One region of the Ruminococcus sp. D54t1_190329_F1 genome, then DNA from elsewhere that is predicted to be linked to it. Evidence: riboswitches for the same ligand, from Rfam matches in the RefSeq annotation. Region 1 holds a riboswitch; the other holds the start of a gene.
What was found. A riboswitch is a leader RNA that binds a small molecule or an ion and turns the genes downstream of it on or off. The one in region 1 is predicted to bind cyclic di-GMP.
Positions count from the first base shown of each region.

Region 2: linked by a shared signal. The riboswitch ahead of I2D69_RS20040 (transporter substrate-binding domain-containing protein) and the one ahead of I2D69_RS18445 (transporter substrate-binding domain-containing protein) in region 1 are both predicted to bind cyclic di-GMP.

Region 1 is NZ_JADNDC010000058.1:879-13,438, forward strand. Features, by position in the region: gene I2D69_RS18425 (LURP-one-related family protein) at 1-351, opposite strand, end outside; gene I2D69_RS18430 (GNAT family N-acetyltransferase) at 391-1,017, opposite strand; gene I2D69_RS18435 (hypothetical protein) at 1,413-1,610, opposite strand; gene I2D69_RS18440 (ATP-binding protein) at 2,247-4,442, opposite strand; gene I2D69_RS18445 (transporter substrate-binding domain-containing protein) at 4,523-7,396, opposite strand; cyclic di-GMP riboswitch class I at 7,560-7,635, opposite strand; gene I2D69_RS18450 (helix-turn-helix transcriptional regulator) at 7,770-8,057, opposite strand; gene I2D69_RS18455 (alpha/beta hydrolase) at 8,095-9,093, opposite strand; gene I2D69_RS18460 (MerR family transcriptional regulator) at 9,212-9,649, shown strand; gene I2D69_RS18465 (TIGR00730 family Rossman fold protein) at 9,730-10,266, opposite strand; gene I2D69_RS18470 (helix-turn-helix domain-containing protein) at 10,322-10,654, opposite strand; gene I2D69_RS18475 (cupin domain-containing protein) at 10,797-11,150, shown strand; gene I2D69_RS18480 (radical SAM mobile pair protein B) at 11,317-12,225, opposite strand; gene I2D69_RS18485 (radical SAM mobile pair protein A) at 12,213-12,560, opposite strand, start outside.
Region 2 is NZ_JADNDC010000014.1:1,699-13,730, reverse strand. Features, by position in the region: gene I2D69_RS08065 (transporter substrate-binding domain-containing protein) at 18-833, shown strand; gene I2D69_RS08060 (ATP-binding protein) at 817-3,021, shown strand; gene I2D69_RS08055 (ABC transporter substrate-binding protein) at 2,999-4,849, shown strand; gene I2D69_RS08050 (response regulator) at 4,855-7,806, shown strand; cyclic di-GMP riboswitch class I at 7,958-8,033, shown strand; gene I2D69_RS20040 (transporter substrate-binding domain-containing protein) at 8,234-9,604, shown strand; gene I2D69_RS20035 (histidine kinase dimerization/phospho-acceptor domain-containing protein) at 9,659-10,072, shown strand; gene I2D69_RS20030 (ATP-binding protein) at 10,154-11,101, shown strand; gene I2D69_RS08040 (hypothetical protein) at 11,260-11,433, opposite strand; gene I2D69_RS08035 (DUF3786 domain-containing protein) at 11,420-12,032, opposite strand, start outside.

The sequences.
Region 1 (12,560 bases):
AACCCGTGCAATTGAATAACCGCTTCGATCAAGAATGCTATAGTTCCATTCCATAATGGTTCCATCAATATGCCATCCATTGTAATCAATATTATAATGTGGCGTCAGGAATGAGAATTCTTTGCTCAGGCATCCAATATAACTGCCATTTTTATAAATCTCAAATTTAGGAAGAAAAGTAAGTACTTTCTGAACAACCATTCCTACTTCATTTCCATAGGCATCATAAATTACAAGTTTATGTCCCCAGGACAACTGACCTTTTACTACATAAACAGTGTTGCCTGCTTCATCATAAATATCATAGCTGTCAAACCATGAAAATAGCCTTTGTTTAAATAATAACTTCATAACTTTTCACCGCTCTCTCCAACAGATATAATTGGTTCTTTACACTTCTTCGATATTGGCTACGTGGATTTTTCCATCAGGTTGTGTATGGCTTTTCCATTGTTCTTTTGTTATGACATTTGTATGGCCAACTCTTACCTCATTAAGCAATGGTACTGGAACCTCATCGCAAGTATGATGATAAATAAATCCAAGTTTCTCCTGTACTCTTTTGGACTTTTTATTTCCGTCATAATAGCCACACCATATTGTAGTCATTTCAAGCGTTTCAAATCCTCGTTTCATAAGCGCATATGCCGCTTCTGGCATATACCCTCTGCCCCAGAATGGTTCTCCCAACCAGTAACCAAGTTCACATTCATCATCTCTATCTGTCATATCTGTATGTCCGTTTAGTTTTAGTTCAACAGCTCCTATTGCAACATTATTCTCTTTTTCACAGATTGCATAGCATTCTGCTCCGGTGAAAATATTGTCAATAACATATTTACTTGATTCGATATCCTTGTGAGGAGGCCATCCGGCAATTGGCCCTACTTTTGGATTTTTTGCATAAGTAAACAAACTTTCTGCATCATCTTGCGTCCACTTTCTTAAAATTAATCTTTCAGTTTCTAGTATCATTTTAAAATATATCCCTTCAGTATTCAATTTCGATTTATCCAATTAAGACAATTCTTTAGGTTAGAATCGATGATGGAGTAAACGAAAAAGCAGTTTCGACATTTCAGTGAACTGCCCCTTCGTTTACTCCATTTTCGATTTGACCTAATTGAACAAAGTGAGCGTCCGAGTAGCTACTACCTATGGACTTTTAATCTTTTGTTCTTATCCATGATTATACAGGATTTCCTGTGCAGACGCTACAGAAATCAAGAATTTTCAGATAAATAGGTATAACAATTAAACCTCAGGATTTTGAGGCTTAGAAAACATATAAAAGATTTGGATTTTAACACCTTTGCGGTATTCTCAGTTGTGGTTTTCCAAGATGTCCACCGCAGGATTTACATACATAGATGTTTATCCCGTATAGCTGTTTCAATATTTCTGGCATCTCCTTATCCCTGAGCTTTGAAAGATATTTTTTGCATCCGAGGAGATTCCGGCATAAAGTGAGCTTTTTGTGTCTCTTCAGGATTCTTATTCTGATATTTCAGAAAATAAGAGACATAGTTTTTATAGCAGTTGATGGAACGTTCTTTAAGGTTACGGATTTTTCCGGCTTCCTCAAGCTGTTCTAAATATTTTTCATACATAATAAAATCCTCCATATAAAATCAGTAGTTATCCGGAACACTGCTTTATATGGAGATGCATTTGGGTCATAAAACCGCTTGCCAACCAAGCGGAAGGGTGGTATTCTTTTCATAGGCAGTGGGAAGGTCGATCCTGTTTGATTGTTTCGTTGTGGTGACTTAACAATACTACTTTTAGGACTTGCTTTCCACTGTTTTGTTATAGAAAAAAGAAAATCGCTATGCCATAGCCTTGGTAGGCCATCGCGCAGCGATTTTGTTCAATTTATGTTTGCAGGTTTGGGAGAGATTGTTTCTTTTCCCGCCTTTTCTCTGATTTACATCCCCGAATAAGGGGTGACAACAGAGCGGAACTCAAATGTTAGCTGGACTTTTTCTCACATGCTCTGATTTGATCTCATATATAAATCCAGCAGAGATTTTGCTCTCCACCGGTCTGCTTTTATCCTAATTATGTTCCCCTTGCATTGATTTTGCTAATAATGTCAGACAGGGATAGTCCACAGCTGGAAATTAGTTTTTCATTTAAGTAATTATTTCAGTCCCAAAAAGACATATGAATTTTCACAGCCTGCTTCTTCTAAGGAATTAAAAAACAGACCATATAACAACTTTATATGCTCTGTCTTTTTATTCCTACAAATCTTCGTGCAGTTTTACATCGCTATTATCTGCCATGCATTGTTTCAAGGCAATGATCATTTTTTCCGCATCCAGTGGCTTTGCAAGATGAACATTCATTCCAGCCAGCCGGCTGTTGATAATGTCTTCTGCAAAAGAATTCGCGGACATTGCAATGATCGGAACCCTCCTGGCATCCCTTCTTTTCATTTCCCTGATTGTCCTTGCCGCATCCAGACCATTCATCCTCGGCATCATAATATCCATATAAATTACCCCAAAATAATCCGGTGCAGATTTCTCGAAGATTTCAACTGCTTCCTGCCCGTCTACTGCACATGTAACTTCCATACCGCTGTCTTCCAGTATACATCTGGAAATTTCCATGTTCAACTCATTGTCTTCCACAACCAATGCCCGCATGCCTTCTACCGAATAATCATCAAGGCTTACTGGCTTATCTGATAAATTACTGTTTTTATCCTGTGTGCCAATTTTGAACGGAATTTTTACAATAACTGTTGTCCCGACACCTGCTTTGCTCTTCAGTTCAATACTTCCATCCATTCTGTCCACGAGTTGCTTCGTAATTGCAAGCCCCAGTCCGGTGCCTTCATACCTGGATCTGCTTGTCTCGCTTTCCTGAGAGAACATATCAAAAGCATGTGCAATAAAATCTTCACTCATACCCACACCCTGGTCTTTACAGTAGAAAGTGAAATTTGCTCTGTCATCATCCAGAGTTTCTTCCTTAACCCCCAACGTGAGCACACTACCCGACTGACTGAATTTTATGGCATTGTCCATAATATTCGACAGAATCCTTCCAAGATATACCGGGTTTCCAACCAGAGTGCTGTGACTGTATGTACCATTTTTCCAGTCAATCTCATACCGGATGCCTTTCTTGGCAGCCCGCTCATCATAAATCTGATTCAGTTCCTGCAGTACCTCTGTCAGATCAAATAAAAGCTGCTGGTCCTTCAAATCCCCGCTCTGTAGTTTATTCATATCCAACACATCATTTACCAGAGACACCAGATATTTCAGGGATTCCATTACCTTTTCTCTGATCTTCTGCTGCATCTGTGGATCATCTGCGTACTGATTTCCCATATTTACCATACCGATAATACCGTTCAGTGGTGTACGGATATCATGACTCATCGTTGCCAGAAACCTTGTTTTCATTTCGGCTTCCCGCTTTGCTGCTTCCGCAGCAAAGTTAAGATCCTCTTCACGTCTCTTGGAATCGCTGATACTACGGACTGTACATAAAACATGGGTTACATTTCCAGACTCATCCCGTTTTTTTACAGTAAAAAGCATCCTGTGCCAACTGCCATCACACATTCTGTATTCTGTAGAAATATATTCTTCCGTCTTCAATCTTGCTGAAAGTGTAGAGACATCCAGAAATGGACGGATCAGCGAACGGTATTCAGATGCAACCATTGTATCACAAAGCTGATACAGTTTCTCCGATGCACTGCCTCTGTTTCCTGTCAGTTTGTGTATTTCACTGTCATTTGATATCTCTTCAAAAAAATCTTTCTGCACATCAATCCTGTAGATAGAACAGTAACTCTTAGCAATTGCTGAGATTATTTCATTACTCAGCCGTGCTTCATCCAGTGCCTGCTTTAATTGATTCTGGATCGTAGTTTCTTTTTCCATGATATCATCAATATGCCGAAAACCCACCAGTGCGAAAAAATGTTTCTCATCCTCGTATATTTTGGCTGCCTGTGCCTCAAAAAATTCATGCTGGTTCGGATTCGGTTTACTTCTATAATGGTATGTAATGCGCTCCTTCCGGGAAAGCTGTTCCTTTAGATGCCCTGTCGAAATCCAGTCCTTAAATTCCTGTCTTTCTTTCTCATACAGATATTGAACCGCATATTGGTCAGCAGAAGAATTGAAATTATCACCCTGTTTCAGATTCATTTTTTTTACGTTGGTTCCATCGTTTATATGGAGAATTTCAAAGGAACCGGTATTTAATTCAACATAATAGACAGCCGTAAAATCTGCACATATCTTATCCAAAAGCCGTCTTTCCGCCATCTGTTCTTCCAACGTACTTTTCAGTTTTCTGTTCCTCATATGTACCATTACAGTCAGGATAAGAAGCAGAACGATCAGCACAGTTATAAAAACCAAAACAGTCACAGACTGCGGTTGCTTCGGAAATAAATTAATTTCTGTCATAACAAAATCCTCTCTCTATGTTTCCTGTCTGCTTTTCCCATGCATCTGGAAGGCTCCTGATTGCTGCGGTTGCCTCATAATCATTTATGACAGGCATTTTGCTTTCTCAACTCTTCGCTTATGGTCTGCTTAATTTTTTCCGCATCCAGCGGCTTTGCAAGATGTGCGTTCATTCCTGCTTCCATACACTTTTCTGCATCTTCCCTAAATACATTTGCAGTCATAGCAATGATAGGGATTATTTTTGCATCCTGCCGTTCCAGGTCTCTTATTGTTCTTGCAGCAGTAAGACCATCCATCACCGGCATCATAACATCCATTAAAATAACATCGTATGTTCCCGGTTCGGAAGCTTCAAAATGCTGAACAGCTTCTAACCCATTGTTCACTGTTTCTACTTTAGCCCCATTTTCCGTCAGCATAAATTCTGCTATTTCCACATTCAGCTCATTATCTTCAACCAGCAATACCCGGATATCTGATATATCTGCATCAAAATCTTCTTTTTCTTCTGGCCGTGCATTCGTATCAATTTTAAATGGAAGTATTACAGTAAAACAGCTTCCTTCACCAAGCTTGCTTTCAACTGTTATGGTTCCGCCCATCTTTTCTACAAGTTGTTTCACAATAGGCATTCCCAGACCTGTCCCATTATAATCAGAACGTGGGGAATTGTCTGCCTGTACAAATGGAGTAAACAATTCATTTTTTATAAATTCTTCTGACATTCCAATTCCATTATCTTTTATTTTAAATTCACATGTCATGTGATCTTCTAATCTTTCAATCGTTCTCATACTCATGTAAATAAAACCATTCACCTTATTGTACTTCATACTGTTTGTAAACAGATTCATCAATATTTTTTTCAGATGAACTGCATTGCTCCAAACATATATACCACTGTAATCATCATGTTCTCCTATAACATGAAGTCCTTTTTCTTCTGCCTGAAAAGATAGTGACTCCGTGATTTCCTGACATACCTGGTCCAGATTGATGGATTCATCACTAAAAACCACTGTATCTGATTCTAACTTTGCCATATCTAAAACATCATTTATCAATGATAGTAGCAGTTTCGATGACTCATGTATTTTATTCATGCAATCCTTTGCCCGCTCAGCATCATTTCCGCTTTTCTCAAGAATCGTAAGCATGCCAATAATACCATTGATCGGTGTTCTGATATCATGAGACATGTTATTTAAAAAGGAAGTCTTAGCCTTATTGGCACTCTGTGCTTCTACAAGTGCATTTTGTAATTCCTGCTGTTTTTCTTCAAGCTCCTGATTCAGCTTCAATGCCTGCTCAGCAGACTTCTTGGATTTTTCTTCCGCACGTTTTGATTTTTTCAAAGAATCAAGAATTATACACAGAACAACGAAAAAAGAAATTCCAGCGATAAGTGAAACTGTCAGTAAATTGTCCTGAATAAAATCCTTCGCTGTAACTTTTCGTAAGGAAGCATTATACGAAACTACTGCACCTGAAAATTGAGTTGTAGGCATAGATGTCAGTGTTTTATTCAGAATGGACAAAAGAACCGGTTCTCCCTGCAGAATAGCAAATGGAACATCAGCTTCTTTTGTCAGGAAAACACTATGAAGCTTATTATTTTTCAAATAGTCTGAAACAGTACCTGAATTGCTTACAATACAATCCGTCTCCCCTTTCTGCATTGCTTTTACTGCTGCATCTGATGTTTCATATTCCACAACCTTCCATTGCGGATAATTGTATGAAAGATATGCTTTCAATGCAAAATCATCTTTTTCAACGGCAACTATATTCTCTTTATTTTCATCAAAAGAATCCTTTGCCGTAATTGCTGCCATATTGAGAGTCAACAGCGTATCCGACAAAGCAAATCCATTTGTTTCTGCAAAGTATGGATTCTGGTTTGCATGAAAAATCAGGTCTATTTTTCCATCCTGCAATGCCTGAAGCAGTTCACTTCTTGTCTCATATCCATTTAATTCAAATTCCAGAGTCTGACCTTGCAGACAATTTTCTGCAAGATCCACATAATCTGTAATAACACCTTTCAGTTTACCTGTTGATGGATCTACACTGCTGATACCTCCATCCTGATTCAAATACCCTATCCGGATTGCACCATGCTGCCCGATCCACTCACTTTCTTCTTTTGAAAGAAACGAGCTGCTCTGTGCAGAAAGATAACGCCTGTAGAGATCATCTGTGTAAAATGGGTTGTCATCCTTGATTCTGCGCATAGCGCTATCCAGTGCTTCTTTGATATCCGGACGTTCTGGATTTATAGCGAAATAGATTTCTGTCTCTCCAATACTTGTAAGCGGTGAAATATCCGATTCTTCCCAACGGGATTCTTCTACCGAAACGAAGCAGTCAATTTCATGTTTCGACAGTTTGTCCATAATTTCTGTGGTTGTAGAAACATTGATATGCTTCGTATGCAGACCATATTTTGATTCCCATTCATTAAGCACATCCTCCATTATATTATCTTTAGACACACCAATATTTTTTCCCTCAAAAGAATCCAAATTTCCTGCTGTAAGATCCATATTGGATGCATCCGTATAGATGTAATATTTCTCTTCCCCCATAGGCATATCGGAAAAAAGCATATTTTCAGCACGTTCGTCTGTATAGGAAATGTCACCAAGAATATCAATCTCTCCATTTTCCAACTGTGTAAAGCAGTTTTTCCAATCACTTGTTATGTATTTATATGTCCATCCTGCATAACCTGCAATATCTTGAAGATACTCATAACCATAGCCGCTTCTTTCTCCCTTTTCATTGACGGTATTATAAGTTTCTTCAAAAGATCCTACCCGGATAACATTGTCAGAGTTTTCTTTGGCAAATGTAGGAACGGATAAAACAATAAAACATATAATTGTGCAAAATATAATGTAACAAAATTTGAAATTCATTATATTCTGTACTAATTTGCACTTCTTCATCTTTCTCCCCTCCTCTAGGCTACAGTTGCTTGCTTCCAGATTTTAATTTTACATTCATTAATTGTCAATAACCTCCCCGCTATTTTTCCAAACAGCTTCTGTATTACTTATTCAAGTGCTCTACCATAAAAAAGCACTGCCAAACAGACAGTGCAACCTCATTTCATGCAACTGGCTGCCATTTTACAGGCCCTGTAGCTTTGCGTCCCAGACTTTCATCTGGTTTGCCGATTTCCTTATTATAGCTTTAATACTTATGCAAAAAAACTGATTTCATTATACTTTAATGCTCTAGTATACACAAGAAAACATTACCGTTTTAACGACAAAAATAAAAAAAAGAACAGCCGATACATATACTCGAACTATTCTTCTACTTCCGAAGACCACGCAGCATTGACATCACTGTTTCCTGCTCATTTGTACTCAGATTATTCCATATCCTTAAAACTTCTTTCTGTTTTTCTGTCAGATTCTCTGAATTACCTTCCTGAAAAAACTGTGATAATGTCACGCCCAAAGCTGTACATATTTTTTCAAGTGTGATCAGCGACGGCAGGTTTTCCTGCGCCATGATTCTTCCCAGTGATGACTGGGAAATTCCAAATACACATAAGCATGATACAATAGAGGCATGCTGAAGGAGGATCTCGTATGGCAAAGCAAGCTGTACAATTTCTTCTCTTCAAATGTCATGATTAACCAACCCCGTTTTCTTTAAAAAATTTCTGGATTTTATCAAATGGGATCACATCCAGATTATCGTAAAGATCTGTATGAACAGCCCCTGGAATTGTCAGCAGCTCTTTATTGGATGTGTACTTGCTGTCCTTGATCATATTTTCATAAGCATCTTTTCCAAAATAATAACTGTGCGCTTTTTCTCCATGAACGATAAGGACTGCACTTCTGATTTCATTACTGTACTTTAATATTGGCTGATTCATAAATGACATACATCCAATACTGTTCCAGCCATCATTGGAATTTAGGCTCCTTTTATGATAACATCTGCCTTTATAATACTCACTATAATCTTTTACGAAGAGAGGGGCATCTTCGGGAACCGGAAGTGGAACACAACCACCGCTTCTGGAATACTCGCCTTTACGGTATTCTTGTGTTCTGAGGGCATTCAGTGACTGTTTCTTTGCATAACGTGCTTCTTCACTGTCCTCAGAATCAAAGTACCCATTTGCATTTACCCTTGTCATATCATACATGGTAGATGCTACAGTTGCTTTTATTCTTATATCCAATGCAGTTGCGTTAAGAGCCATTCCACCCCATCCGCAGATTCCAATGATTCCTATTTTATCCGTATCCACATCTTCCCGAACAGAAAAAAAATCAACAGCAGCCATGAAATCTTCTGTATTAATATCCGGAGAAGCCATGAATCTTGGATTGCCTCCACTTTCCCCCGTAAAAGAAGGATCAAATGCAATCGTTAAATATCCTTTTTCAGCCATCGTCTGCGCATATAATCCGGAACACTGTTCTTTGATTGCACCAAATGGTCCGCTTACGGCAATCGCAGGATATTTCCCTGACACATTTTTCGGCTTATACAGATCTGCAGCAAGTGTGATTCCATAACGATTTACAAATGTCACTTTCTTATGATCTACTTTTTCACTCTGTGGAAAAGTTTTATCCCATTCAGATACCAACTTTAATTCTTCTGTTTTTAACATATTTGACATCCTCCATATGCAAAATTTCTTGTAATTACACTAACAATAGTATATGATATAAATATCATACAACCTAAAGTTAACTTTAGGTCAAGCATATTTTGAAAGAAGGTTTTTTATGTATACAATCAGTCAGGTCTCTGCAATGTTTAGTCTTCCTGTTTCTACCTTAAGATATTATGACAAGGAAGGTTTTTTCCCTAATCTGGAACGTAAAGGAAACATCCGTTATTTCAGCAATAATGAGTTGGAAGCGCTTCGTATCATTGAATGTCTGAAGAAATCTGGGCTTGAGATCAAAGATATAAAGCAATTTTTTATCTGGGTATCTGAAGGCAGTGCCAGCTATGAAAAAAGGAAAGAATTATTTGAAGCCAGAAAATCAGCTGTTGAAACTGAAATCCAGGAACTTCAAAAAACTCTCTCCCTCTTAAAATTTAAGTGCTGGTATTATGAAACAGCAATGAAAGATGGTAATGAAGATACGATAAATGCCATGTTACCTGATAAACTTCCAAAAAATATACAGAAACTATATGACAAAGGACATGAATGATTTTTGTTTCTTCTTCAAGCTGGAATTGATCGTGCTCTGTCTTTCGCTAATGCAACTCCATTTTACTGTGCAAACATAAGTTATGCCCGTCTCAAGATTCGCTTTATATCATCCAGATTTTCAACAAAAAAGATTCCCTCCTGTCGCTCGTTAGAAGATAATCCTTTTTCAATCATATGATTTAGAAGTGCTTTCAAATCATCGTAGTAACCGTTCAGGTTGTAGAGAATGCAGGGTGCCTCCAGATGTTTCAAAGACACCTTCGACATTACCTCTGCAATTTCCTCCAATGTTCCCGTGCCGCCCGGGAAGGCAATAAAGGCTTCTCCTAACTCAATCATTTTGTTTTTTCTCTCAGACATATCCTTAGTCACAATCAGTTTTGTCAGTCCATCATGTTGAAACTCATTTTCAATAAAAAAAATCGGCTCAACACCCGTAACATCACCGCCTGCCTTCAATACACTGTCTGCCAATGCTCCCATTAAACCACCTTTAGAACCACCGTAAACAAGTGCATTTCCACTGTTTCCAATCCATGCCCCCAATTCCTCAACTGCTTTCCGTAAGCATGGGTCATTTCCTTCGTTTGCCCCAAGATAAACTGTTATATTCATTAAAAATTTTCTCCTACAACTTCCGATTGTTCGAGCTTTTCAAATACTAACGTACTTAATTCTGTTCAATAAGTGATTTATAGTAGTTACCAAAGTCAGCAAGTGAATTAACAATTGGAAGCATTTTTGTTCCGAGTTCCGTTAATCCGTATTCAACTCTCGGTGGCTGTTCATGGTAATCGTGGCGATATGCCAGTCCATCACTCATCATTTGCCTTAAACTATCTGTCAAAACCTTTTGTGAAATACCATCTATACTTCGTTGTAGCTCATTGAATCTCCATGGGCGCTCTTTCAAGTTACGCAAAATCAGCAGTTTCCATTTTCCTCCGATGAGAGATACCGCTGTTGCAACTGGGCATTCCGGTAATTCTTCTTTTGCTCGCATAATTCTCACCTCCGAGTCTATTGTAACACATTCATTTTTGAGTGTACAGTTACAAAAAGGTGCGTACTTGTTTTTGTATGTGTCTCACACTATACTAATACCAATCAACCCGAAACTACAAATCAACTATGGAGGTATCATTATGACAAATTACACAAAAACAACTATTGGAAAGGAAAACCGAATTGAGCTGCATGAAAAGTTGTCTTTAACAGGTGCAGAAATCAGTTTAAACGAACTACCTGCAGGAGCAAATGTCCCATTTATTCATTCTCATAAAGAAAATGAAGAAATCTATGGAATTCTTTCAGGTAACGGCAAAGCCATAATTGATGGAGAAGAAATCAGCCTTTCAACTGGAGACTGGCTAAAGATTGCACCTGCTGCAAAGCGTCAGTTTTTTGCATCCGATATTTCCGGAATTACTTATATCTGCATTCAGGTAAAAGAAAATTCTCTGGAACATTTTACAGCAGAGGACGCCGTAATCGGCTAATTAAAAGTATTTATTTACAAAAATGCACAGTTCTCGATAAGCTAAGAACTGTGCATTTCTTTTTTCTTCAATTTTACAATTTCTCTATTTTTCAAACAAGAATTTCTCGATTTCAAATGGCGATAAATAAATCTCTCCACCATCATCAGTTTAATTTTCATTTAGATTAACGATTTCTTTTTCCTGTATTCTCTGTCCCTCGGATTTCCTCATGATAGAAATAATCTACGATCACCGGATGTCCCTGCGGGACTCTGCCATAAGGCATTTCATTATCCACAAATGGGCAATCATACTTCTTAGCCATTTCCTCAGCTTTTACTTCAAGTGCTTCAAAGTAGCTGCGGTTATGCTTGTTATAGATCTCGTCGTAAAGGGGTACAAGATCAGGATATTTTCCGGCGATATAATCCATAATTGTCTTTTTGAAACCGCCTCGAAGATTGAGATTTTCGAGCCAGAACAGATCGCACTGATCCTTTACCCGCTCAAAGATTGCTTCAAAATCCGTGATACCGGGGAATACCGGAGATACGAAACAGACTGTACGGATACCTGCTTCATATACCTGCTTCATAGCAGCGATACGGCGCTCAATGCTAGAAGCAGAGTCCATATCGTTCTTGAAATTTTCATCTAGTGTGTTGATCGACCATGAAACGGTTACTCGTCCAAGCTTCTTCAGCAGATCAATATCTCGTACCACAAGATCCGACTTTGTGCAGATCAGAATATCTGCGTCACTGCCGATCAGCTGCTCCAGAAGTTTTCTGGTATTCCCGAATTGCTCCTCCTGTGGATTGTAGCCATCTGTCACAGAACCGATGACCACCCGCTGTCCGGCATATTTCTTCGGATTCTTAATTTCCGGCCAATGCTTCACATCAAGGAAAGTGCCCCATTCCTCCTTGTGTCCGGTAAAGCGCTTCATAAAAGAAGCATAGCAATACTTGCAGGCGTGTGTACAGCCTACATATGGATTGACCGAGTAACCGCCTACAGGCAGACTGGACTTGGTCATGATGTTCTTTGTTTCCGCCTCATTAATGAGGATTCCATTTATTACTTCTGCCATGATCTCTGTACCTCCAACACTTTATTGAATTCATCCGGCATTTCCTGAATCATATTTTCATTCCCTATGATAGGGACAAGATCTTCCTTCATAAATACCGGAATGTCAAGCATATGCGCCTGATCTGTCAGAGACCATGCCCACTCCGGCTCCGTATGAACCTTCCTGCTCTGAACTCCAGTCATGGTGCCGACAACGATCCAGTTGATCCCGGAAAGATCAACTGAACCTGGATTGTCGAATAGCGGCTCAAAGGTAACATGATAGTGTTTTGCTCTGACATTTTCCCGTAGTGCGTCAATACGCCACAGTTCTGCTTTTCTCGTCACCGTAAC
Region 2 (12,032 bases), on a different contig from region 1:
GTTAGGATAGACAGAAAATGAAAGGAAAAAAAGTGATTGCAGGCATTCTGCTTGCGGGAATTTTAGCAGTCACCCTGGCAGGGTGTAAAAACACAGATAACACGAAAGAAGAAACAGAAAAGCCCGTTATTACCCTCGGCAGTGACAGCTATCCGCCATACAATTATCTGAACGAGGATGGCGTACCGACGGGCATAGATGTAGAACTGGCTACAGAAGCTTTCAAAAGAATGGGATATCAGGTGGAGGTTGCCCAGATCAACTGGGAGAAGAAAAAAGAACTGGTGGAGAGCGGAGAGATTGACTGTATCATGGGTTGTTTTTCCATGGAAGGGCGTCTTGATGGTTACCGCTGGGCGGGACCATATATAGCAAGCCGTCAGGTGGTCGCTGTAAATGAGAATAGTGATATTTATAAACTGAGTGACCTGGAGGGAAAGAACCTGGCTGTCCAGTCCACAACCAAACCGGAAGGCATTTTTCTGGACCGGACAGATGATAGAATCCCAAAACTGGCAAATCTGATCAGTCTCGGACACCGGGAGTTGATTTATACATTTCTGGGAAAAGGATATGTAGATGCAGTCGCCGCACATGAGGAATCTGTTGTCCAGTATATGAAGGATTATGACGCAAGCTTTCGTATCCTGGAAGAGCCTCTGATGATCACTGGAATAGGTGTCGCTTTTGCAAAAGATGATGACAGAGGAATCTGTGAGCAGATGAGCCAGACGCTGGAAGAAATGCGTCAGGATGGCACATCCCTGAAAATTATTGGAAAATATCTGGATGATCCCCAGAAATATCTGGAGGTGGATGATCTTGGATATTAAGAGGAAGACAAAAGAAAAACGGATCCAGCTGATTGGAGGTCTGTTTGGAATCTGTGTGGCTGTAGGTTCACTGTTTTATTTTTTCCATGCAGAAAAAACGGAAGCCGAGAAAAGAATGGTAGAGATTGTAAATTATGTCAAAGTGCAGTGTTCCACCTACACCCATTATAATGAATCTTCGGAATCCAAAAGCCTCCTCCGTGCTATTGAAAGTGCCAGACAGATGAGTACAAATATTAAAACGGAAAAAGAAAACGGCGGTCATCTAAGCCGGGAGTTCCTGAAAGAAAACCTGCAGACTCTCTGGGTGGATGGTATCATTGTACTGGATACAGAGGGAAAGACGGACTGCGAATACAGTACGGATGAGTCTCTGACTGATGAGATTACGGAGTATCTGCAAAAAGACATTATTATGGATTTTACCGGATATGAAGAAAGATCTTATTCAGAACGGTTTGCCAGGGAAGACGGATCCTATATTGATATTGCAGCCTGTGCCAGAAAAGATGCACCGGGTATTGTGGCAATCTACTATTACACACCTCCTGAATTTTCCAGAAACTATACACTGACGATACAGGGACTTTTAAATGGTTATAGTATCCAGAAAGATGGAACGATTATTGTCGCAGACGAGGGGATTGTTGTTGCCAGCAATGATGAGAGCCTGCTGGGGCAGAATACGGCTGACAACGAAGTTGTTCAGGCAATGAAGAGGCATACAGACAGTCAGCACATTTATCATTTGAAGAATGAAGGAACAGGATGCTACGGAATCATGCTGAAGCAGAGGGATTACTATATTTATGCATATCTTCCGGATACAGAAGTGTTCCATAATCTTCCATTAAGTGTGATAAGTGTTATTTTTCTTTATTTTCTGATGTTCAGTATATTCTGGTTCTGGACATACAGAACCAATCTGGCGCACCGGAAACAGGAACAGGAAAAAGATGAAAAATATAAAGCAGAACTTCTGATAGCAGCAAAAAAGGCAGAAGCCGCCAATGAGGCAAAAACAGAATTTCTCCAGCGGATGAGCCATGATATTCGGACTCCGATCAATGGAATCTGCGGCATGGTCAATATGGCAGAACATTATGCAGGTGATTTGGAGAAACAGACGGAATACAGGACAAAGGTGAAAAAGGCGTCCAATCTGTTGCTGGAACTGGTAAATGAAATCCTGGACATGAGTAAGCTTGAGTCAGGCGAAATCGTTCTGGAAGAGATTCCATTTAATCTGAGCAGTATTTCAAGGGAAGTATTTGCTGTGATCAAGCAGATGGCTGCAGAACAGAATATCCGGATCGAGTGGGAGAAAAAAGAAATCACACACCGGGATTTTATTGGAAGTCCGGGGTATGTGAAACGTGTGATGATGAATATCCTGTCCAATGCGGTGAAATATAACAGAGAAAACGGACATATCTATATCAGCTGCATGGAAATCCCAGCCGGACAGCCAGGAATGACCACAATGGAATTTGTCTGCCGGGATACCGGAATCGGAATGACTGAGGAGTTCCAAAAACATATTTTTGAACCATTTGCACAGGAACACACAGGAAGCCGCACAAAATTTGCCGGAACAGGACTTGGGATGCCGATTGCAAAGAATCTGGTCGAGAAAATGGGCGGAGCCATTACCTTTGAAAGTGAAGAAGGCACAGGAACTACATTTGTGATCCGGGTTCCGTTCAAAATAGATATGAATGCGGATAAACGTGAAAAACAGAAGGATGTATCAGAAAAATCTATAAAGGGGTTGCATATTCTTCTGGCAGAAGATAATGAGCTGAACATGGAAATTGCAGAATTTATGCTCCAGAATGAAGGTGCTGAGGTGACGAAAGCATGGAATGGACAGGAAGCTGTTGAGCTATTCAGAAAAAGTAAACCTGGTGAATTTGATGTCATTCTTATGGACATTATGATGCCGGTTATGAATGGTTATGAAGCTACAAAGAAAATCCGTTCTCTGGACAGAGAGGATGCAAAGATGATTCCGATCATTGCAATGACAGCAAATGCATTCACGGAGGACAGACTGAGAGCTAAAGAAGCAGGAATGGATGAACATATAGCAAAGCCTGTTGATGGAAAATTATTAATAAATATAATTTATAAACTAATGAAACACAGTTTCAGGGGGAGTCATAATGAAAAAGAAAAAACGGAGTAAGTTACTTGCTGTACTTCTGGTGATGGCGACAGGCACATCACTTTTGTCAGGCTGCGGCAGAAAAATTGCAGAAAAAGAAGATGCAGAAACCATCACAGTGTATTTATGGAGCACCAGCCTGTATGATAAATATGCACCATACATCCAGGAACAGCTTCCGGATATCAATGTTGAATTTGTAGTCGGCAATAATGATCTGGATTTTTATAAATTTCTTGATGAAAACGGTGGATTGCCGGATATTATTACCTGCTGCCGGTTTTCCCTGCATGACGCAAGTCCGCTGAATGACAGTCTGATGGATCTTTCCACAACCAATGAGGCAGGTGCTGTCTATGATACCTACCTCAGCAGTTTTATGAACGAGGATGGCAGCGTAAACTGGCTTCCCGTGTGTGCAGATGCCCACGGTTTTGTAGTGAACAAGGACCTTTTTGAAAAGTATGAAATTCCGCTGCCAACCGATTATGAAAGCTTTGTCTCTGCCTGCCAGGCATTTGACGAGGTGGGAATCCGTGGCTTTACTGCAGACTATTATTACGATTATACCTGTATGGAAACACTGCAGGGTCTGTCTGCATCAGAATTGTCTTCTGTAGACGGACGCAAGTGGCGCACCACCTACAGTGACCCGGATAATACAAAGAGAGAAGGTCTGGATGATACCGTCTGGCCGGAGGCTTTTGAACGCATGGAACAGTTTATCCAGGATACCGGGCTGAACCAGGACGATCTGGATATGAATTATGATGATATAATTGAGATGTACCAAAGTGGTAAGCTTGCCATGTACTTCGGCAGCTCAGCTGGTGTAAAAATGTTACAGGATCAGGGCATTAACACAACATTTTTGCCATTCTTTCAGGAGAATGGCGAAAAGTGGCTGATGACGACCCCATATTTTCAGGTGGCATTAAACCGTGACCTGACACAGGACGAGACGCGCCGGAAGAAAGCAATGAAGGTACTGAATACAATGCTTTCAGAGGATGCACAGAACCGGATCATTAGTGATGGACAGGATCTGTTAAGCTACAGCCAGGATGTGAATCTTAAGCTTACGGAATATCTGAAGGATGTGAAACCTGTGATCGAGGAAAACCACATGTATATCCGTATTGCGTCAAATGACTTTTTCTCCGTTTCCAAGGATGTGGTTTCGAAGATGATTTCAGGAGAATACGATGCAGAGCAGGCCTATCAGTCATTTAATTCCCAGCTTCTTGCGGAAGAATTTGCTTCAGAGAATATCGTGCTGGATTCACAGAAATCCTATTCCAACCGTTTTCATAGCAGTGGGGGAAATGCGGCTTATTCGGTTATGGCAAACACTCTGCGTGGTATTTATGGGACGGATGTGCTAATCGCAACCGGAAACAGCTTTACGGGAAACGTGCTGAAAGCTGGATATACAGAAAAAATGGCAAGAGACATGATCATGCCAAACAGTCTTTCGGCATATAGCTGCAGGATAAGCGGGGCAGAACTGACAGAACTGGTCAGAAACTTTGTAGAAGGCTATCAGGGAGGTTTCATTCCCTTTAACCGTGGCTCTCTGCCTGTGGTCAGCGGCATTTCCGTGGAAGTCAAAGAAACGGATGATGGCTATACATTGAGTAAAGTTACAAAAGACGGAAAAAAAGTTCAGGACAAGGATACATTCACGGTAACCTGCCTTGCGATACCAAAACACATGGAAGCCTATCCCACAGATGAGAATATTGCGTTTGAGGGAGAAGACACCTTTGTGAAAGATACCTGGACAGGATATATTTCAGATGGTGATGCCATTCTTGCAGAGCCTGAAGACTACATGACTCTGAGGTGAGAAGAATGGATATTAAGAAGCATAACAAAGGCAGAGAAAAGACTGTTAGGAGAAAACGATTCCGGATCGCTGTCTTTACAGCTGTTTTACTGGGAATTGTTCTGATGGTTTTCCGATATTTTGACTTTGTGTCGAAAACTATTTATGAGGAAAGTGTTTCCCATCTGACGGAGGTTTTTCATCAGTCTGATAATATGTTAAGGGAATTGACAGATAAGAACCTGACTTATCTCCATATTTGGGGTGAGAATCTGCAGAATACCTCAAGCGAAGATGAAATCCGTAATTATATAAAGAATGCGCAGGAAGATGCCGGATTTTTGGATTTCTTTTTTCTGTCAGCCGACGGGAACTATAAGATGGTGACAGGGGAAACCGGGTACCTTGGATTACAGGAAAATATTGAAGAGGACATCCGGCAGGGAAATGATGTGATATCAAATGCAGCAGTTCCGGGAAAATCCCAGTTGCTTGTTTTTGCCACTCCCAAGGCTCATGGAAACTATCAGGGATTTGAATATGATGCCATCGCCATTGCTTATGAAAACTCTAATATCGTAGATGTACTGGATATTTCTGCTTTCAATGGAAATGCACAGAGTTTTATTGTTCATCCGGATGGCCGTGTTGTGATCGATCATTCTTCTGAGTTATGGGGGAATGTATATAATTTCTTCGGTGTTCTGAGAGAGCATTCTGATATGTCTGAAAAAGAGGTCAATGAGCTTTCGGAGAAGTTTAAAGCAGGACATACTGGTGCGATGCTGGTAAATCTGGATGGAAGGAACTATTATCTGGTCTATGAAAAATCAGATATTCAGGACTGGGTATTTCTGGGACTTGTACAGGCAGATATTGTTAATGCCAGTATGAACAGCCTGCAGAGCAGTACAATGCTTCTTGTTGGTGCGGTCGTGTTCTGTATTGCTGCTTTTCTTATCAGTCTTATTATTCAAAAAAGCAGGACAAATCTCAGAAGAAAGGATACGGAGATCCGGTACCGGGATGAGCTGTTTCAAAAGCTTTCAATGAACGTGGATGATGTCTTTCTGATGCTGGATGCAAAAACATATCAGGCAGATTACGTCAGCCCAAATGCGGAAAATCTGCTGGGTATTACGGTAGAACAGATTCGTAGAGATATTCGTGTTCTGGGAAAATTGCATCCGGCGGAACATGAAGATCCGGAGAAAAATTATCTGGAAGAAATCAAGGTTCATGAACAGCGAGAATGGGATTTTGAATATGTTCATCAGAAAACAGGGGAAAAACGCTGGTTCCATAATATTGCAATGGGTAGTGAGGTAAATGGAAAAAAGAAATACATCCTGGTTCTGTCGGACCGTACCTCGGACTGGAAAATGAACCAGGCACTTTCTGAGGCAGTCCGTGCGGCGGAGACAGCAAACAGGGCCAAGAGTACCTTCCTTTCCAACATGTCTCACGATATCCGGACACCAATGAATGCGATCATCGGCTTTACCACACTGGCTGTAAGCAATATTGATGATAAAAACAAGGTTCGGGATTATCTGGGTAAGATCCTTTCCTCCAGTAACCATCTGCTTTCTCTGATCAATGATATCCTGGATATGAGCCGGATTGAGAGTGGAAAGATCCATCTGGAAGAAATAGAGGTCAGTCTGTCGGATGTACTTCATGATCTGAAGACGATTATCAGCGGGCAGATCCATGCGAAGCAGCTGGAGCTTTATATGGATGCCATGGATGTGACGAATGAGGATGTCTATTGTGACAAGACACGACTGAATCAAGTGCTGCTGAATCTTTTGTCCAATGCGATCAAGTTTACTCCTGCTGGCGGAACCGTTTCTGTCCGGCTGAAACAGTATCCGGGGTTCCAAAGAGGCAGTGAACTGTACGAGATCCGGGTAAAGGATAACGGAATCGGTATGAGTCAGGAATTTGTACAGAAGATCTTTTCTCCTTTTGAGAGGGAGCGGACTTCCACTGTGAGCAGGACTCAGGGTACAGGACTTGGCATGGCCATCACCAAGAATATTGTGGATATGATGGGCGGCACCATTGAGGTCCGGACAGAGCAGGGGAAAGGTACCGAATTTATCGTCCGTCTGCCATTCCGGACTCAGCCTGAGAATCACCGTATAGAGAAGATTGCAGAGCTGGAAGGTCTTAAGGCTCTGGTTGTAGATGACGATTTTAATACCTGTGACAGCGTGACCAAAATGCTTGTGAGGGTTGGAATGCGTTCGGAATGGACACTTTCCGGTAAGGAGGCTGTTCTGCGTGCACGACAGTCTATGGAGCTTGGGGATGCCTTCCATGCTTATATCATCGACTGGCGACTGCCGGATATGAATGGTATTGAGGTCACCAGACAGATCCGCAGTCTTGGTGACGATACACCGATCATTATTCTGACTGCTTATGACTGGTCAGACATCGAAGTGGAAGCCAGGGCTGCAGGAGTAACTGCATTCTGTGCGAAACCTCTGTTTATGTCCGATATCAGAGATACCCTGATGACTGCCATTGGCCAGAATCAGGCTGAGCAGGAGAAGCCTGTTCTTCCGGCGGCATGCTCAGATTTCAGAGGCAGATGTATACTGCTTGTGGAAGACAATGAGCTGAACAGTGAAATTGCGGTGGAGATCCTTAATGAATATGGCTTCCTGGTGGATACTGCAGAAAATGGGGCAGAGGCAGTAGAGAAGGTCAAGAGGTCGAAACCGGGCGGTTATGATTTGGTGCTGATGGATGTGCAGATGCCGGTAATGAACGGATATGAGGCCACGAAGCAGATCCGTGCCCTTAGGGATCCGGCACTGGCAGGAATCACCATCCTTGCCATGACGGCCAATGCTTTTGACGAGGACAGAAAGAAAGCGTTGGAATGCGGTATGAATGGATTCTTATCCAAGCCAATCGTTATAGAGGAATTGATCAGTACATTACAAAATAATCTGACAGATTAGTAATAAAAACCTGCTAAGAAGTTCGGTTAACAACTTTTTAGCAGGTTTTCAAATTATTTTTAAGCGTTAAAGCGGTGAGGTTTTTCTTGTGTAAAGTGGAGCAAGGGAGTATAATAAAATCAGTTTTTTTGTATAATTTTAAATGCTCTAATATGGAAATCGGCAAAACAGATGAAAGTCTGCGACGCAAAGCTACAGGGCCTGTAAAATGGCAGCCAGTTGCATGAAATGAGATGCGCTGCCTGTTTGGCAGCGTTTTTATCACCCGGGGCATTGCAGAGATGATGGAAATTACACAGCAGCAGTACACAGCAACAGGGATGAATGCACATATTGCAAAACCGATTGATATAAAAACAATACTTGCTGTTTTTGACCTGGTGTTTGGAACATCATAAAACACAAACGGATGAAGGAAATAAAAAATATGGATAAAAGTAGAAAAAAATCAGCCGTACTATTTGCATGTATATTTGTGGTCCTGGGAATGTGGATGATGTTATCGGTACACTGCCAGGCTGCTGAAACGAATAATGATGAAAAACAGCCACAGACCATCCGTGTCGGCTCATTTGAGGATACCTTTAATTATGTCGATAAAAACGGTGTCAGACGAGGTTATGGCTACGAGCTCATGCAGGCTCTGGCAGGTTATACCGGATGGAAATTTGAGTATGTGAAATGTGACTGGTCCAACTGTTTTGATAAGCTTGAAAATGGTGAGATTGATATCATGGGCGATATTTCTTACACCGATGAACGTGCACAGAAGATGCTTTTCCCGGATGAACCCATGGGTGAGGAAAAATATATCCTTTATGCTGATTTATCGGATACGGATATTGGGACGTCTGATTTCAAGTCTATGGATGGGAAACGTGTAGGTGTGCTCATGGGGACTGAGCCTGAAATCATGCTGACAGAATGGGAAAATAAGAATGGCATACATACAAAACATGTAAATGTGAATAGTGATGATGATGTCGAAAAGAAATTAGCGAATCATGAAATCGATTGTTTTGTATCTCTGGAGGAATCCATCTGGTCTGAACAGGGAATATCATCCGTTACCACGATTGGTAAATCCGGCATATATTTTGTAATAAATAAAGAGCGCAGCGATATCAAGACAGAGTTGGACTGGGCTATGCGTCAGCTGGATCAGGATAGTCCTTTTTTCAAGGCGGATCTGTATAAAAAGTATTTTACGCTTGATTATTGTCAAAGTCTTACAGGCGGAGAAAAGTCCTGGTTGGAAGAACATGATGGGATCCGGATCGGATTTCTGAGTAATGATGCGGCAGTATTTTCCCTGGACGAAGAGACTGGAAAACTTACCGGTATGCTGGCAGAATATTTCTCTTATGCCAAAGACTGTCTGGGAAATCAGATACTGGAATTTAATATACAGGAATATGATGAATATGATGAAATGCTTCAAGCTTTACAAGAACGAGAGATTGACATGATTTTTTATGCTGGCAGGAATCCATATTTTGCAGAAAAAAACGGATATACACTTACAAACACAGCCTGGACCTACAGCCTGATGGCGGTAACAGATGAGGAAAAATTTGATGAGAATAAGGTGTATACTGTAGCTGTGCCCAGGGAAAAATATGCCTTAAAACAGCATATTGCATTCAGTTATCCCCAATGGAAGCTTATAGATTGTGATTCGCTTGACGATGCAGCAGATATGGTCATTCATGAAAAAGCAGACTGTTTCCTCATGGGCGCAAGTCAGGCACTAATATATGATAACAGTCAAAATTTCAAGAGTATTCCACTTACATAAACAATGGAGGCATGCTTTGCAGTTAGAAGTGGAGAGGGAACCCTCTTATCAATATTGAATAAAACCTTAAAGGCTATGCCGTCTGACATGCTTACAAGTGCACTTGCTATTTATGACAGTACAGCAGATAAGGTAACATTTTTGGATTTTGTAAAAGACAATATGCTTGCTTTTTTTGCTACGGCAGGATTTTTTGTACTCACTATCATTAGTATTATCCTCGTACTTTTACGGAAGGCAAGGAAAGCAGAAGCTGTCGCAAAGCTTGCTGCAAATGATACACAAAAGCTTAATGACAAGTTGGAAATCGCTCTGAAAAAAGCAGAAGAAGCTAATCTGGCAAAGACTCGTTTCCTTAACAATATGTCACATGACATCCGTACTCCTATGAATGCAATTCTGGGCTATGCACAGCTTATGGAGAATGAACTGAAAGGAAAGGATTTGCCTGAAACTTCAGAACATTAAAAAAAACTTCAGCAGTCAGGAAACCTTCTTCTGTCAATCATAAATAATGTACTTGATATGGCTCGGATTGAGAGCGGAAGGATGGAAATTGATGAGAACTATGGACGGATTGAGGATATCCGGCAGACTCTGTTTGAAATATTTGAGGATGAAGCAAAGAAAAAGAATCTTGCTCTTCATTACACAATAAATGTAGAACATGAAAATATACTGACAGATACTACCAAGGTAAAAGAAATATTTGTCAACATCCTGAGTAATGCCATAAAATATACTCCAGCCGGTGGTTCTGTTATGGTAGATATAGATGAATTACCCTGCGAGGAGCCTGGGTACATGATTGTAAGGACCAGGGTGAGCGATACCGGAATTGGTATGAGCCAGGATTATCTGTCAAAAATTTTCGAAGCATTCACTCGTGAACGAAACACCACGAAGAGCAAAATCACAGGAAGCGGACTTGGAATGTCAATCGTAAAGAAATATGTTGATCTGCTCGGTGGAACAATCGATGTGGAGAGTGAGCTTGGAAAGGGCAGCACTTTTACTGTAACACTGAAACACAGGATAGCGGATGAAAGCTATTATGTAAAAAAACATGCTGAAAATCCAGAATCCTGCAGTGAAATACTTGAGGGAAGGAATATCCTTTTGGCAGAGGACAATGATCTGAATGCAGAGATTGCAGAAGCAATACTTGAGCGTGCAGGTCTTAAAACAGAACGTGTGGAGGATGGTATCCAGTGTGTAAACAGGATAATGCAAATGCCGGTTGGAACATATGATGTGATCCTCATGGATATCCAGATGCCTAAAATGGACGGTTATAAGGCAACACAGGAAATCAGAAATTTACCAGATAAGGACAAGGCGTGTATACCAATCATTGCAATGACAGCAAATGCATTTGAGGAAGATAAGCGGGAGGCTATTGCAGCCGGAATGAATGAACATATAGCAAAGCCAGTCCAGGCTGATAAGCTGCTGTCAATATTATCAGAAGTAATAAGGCAGCAGGAAAAATATTAATTGCATGTTATACTAATGGAGTGCCACTCTGGAAAATTGCATAGGACTTTTTTCTTTAAAGAGCGCTTTAACAATTTAATCTTTGAAAGTACCACGATATAAGAATGGGGAGGATTCCCTCCCCAAAAATATTTTTTCAGAACTTACATAAGTTCCTTTCAGATGCCATGATATGACCGGTATTCCAGGTACATTTCAATCATATTTTTTCTTACTGGAAGGTCTGTTTGTTTGAGAATTTCGCTGATTCCAGTAGCAGAATATCCATTTTTCCATAATAATTCAGCCGCACACTCAATCAGGAGTTGTCTGGATTCTTCACCTTTTTTCATTTCGCATTTCCTCGTTCAGTCTGGAAAACAGATGTGTAAGTGCAAACATAAGCGTTTCATAATGCATGTAATCTAAAGTATTCCTGTCTGCAAGAATTTGAAGACTTGCCGGGAACTCATCATCAGCTTCCCAGAAACGAATGATAATCGGCAAAAAAGGAAAAAGATTTAATTTAAAAGCAACATCTCCTTTTTCCAGTTCCTTTCCGGAAAGTGCTATACAGGCATTACGCAATTCAACGGTTTTTCCGTTAAAAAAGTCAGCGGTATTCTGAAAAAATCCGCTGCTCGTTGAGAGATTTCCTGTTCGGACAGAGGAAAGGCTGTTTATGTTTATAAATTCATGTGACAGATGGCATCTATCCTTTGAATAACATAAAACATCATAAATAGTCATTGCTTCATTGTGATTGGCTTCATGAATTATTTCAAAATCATTATCTGACCACTGAACACTTCCCGTTTTTCGATTAATACGATAGGTACGGTTAATAAAAGTAATATATAACCAGTCAGAATTGTAATCTAATGAATATTTATGTATCATTGTAGCCTGATTATATTGCAGGAAAACATGTGCTGTAGAAATTTTTATTTTA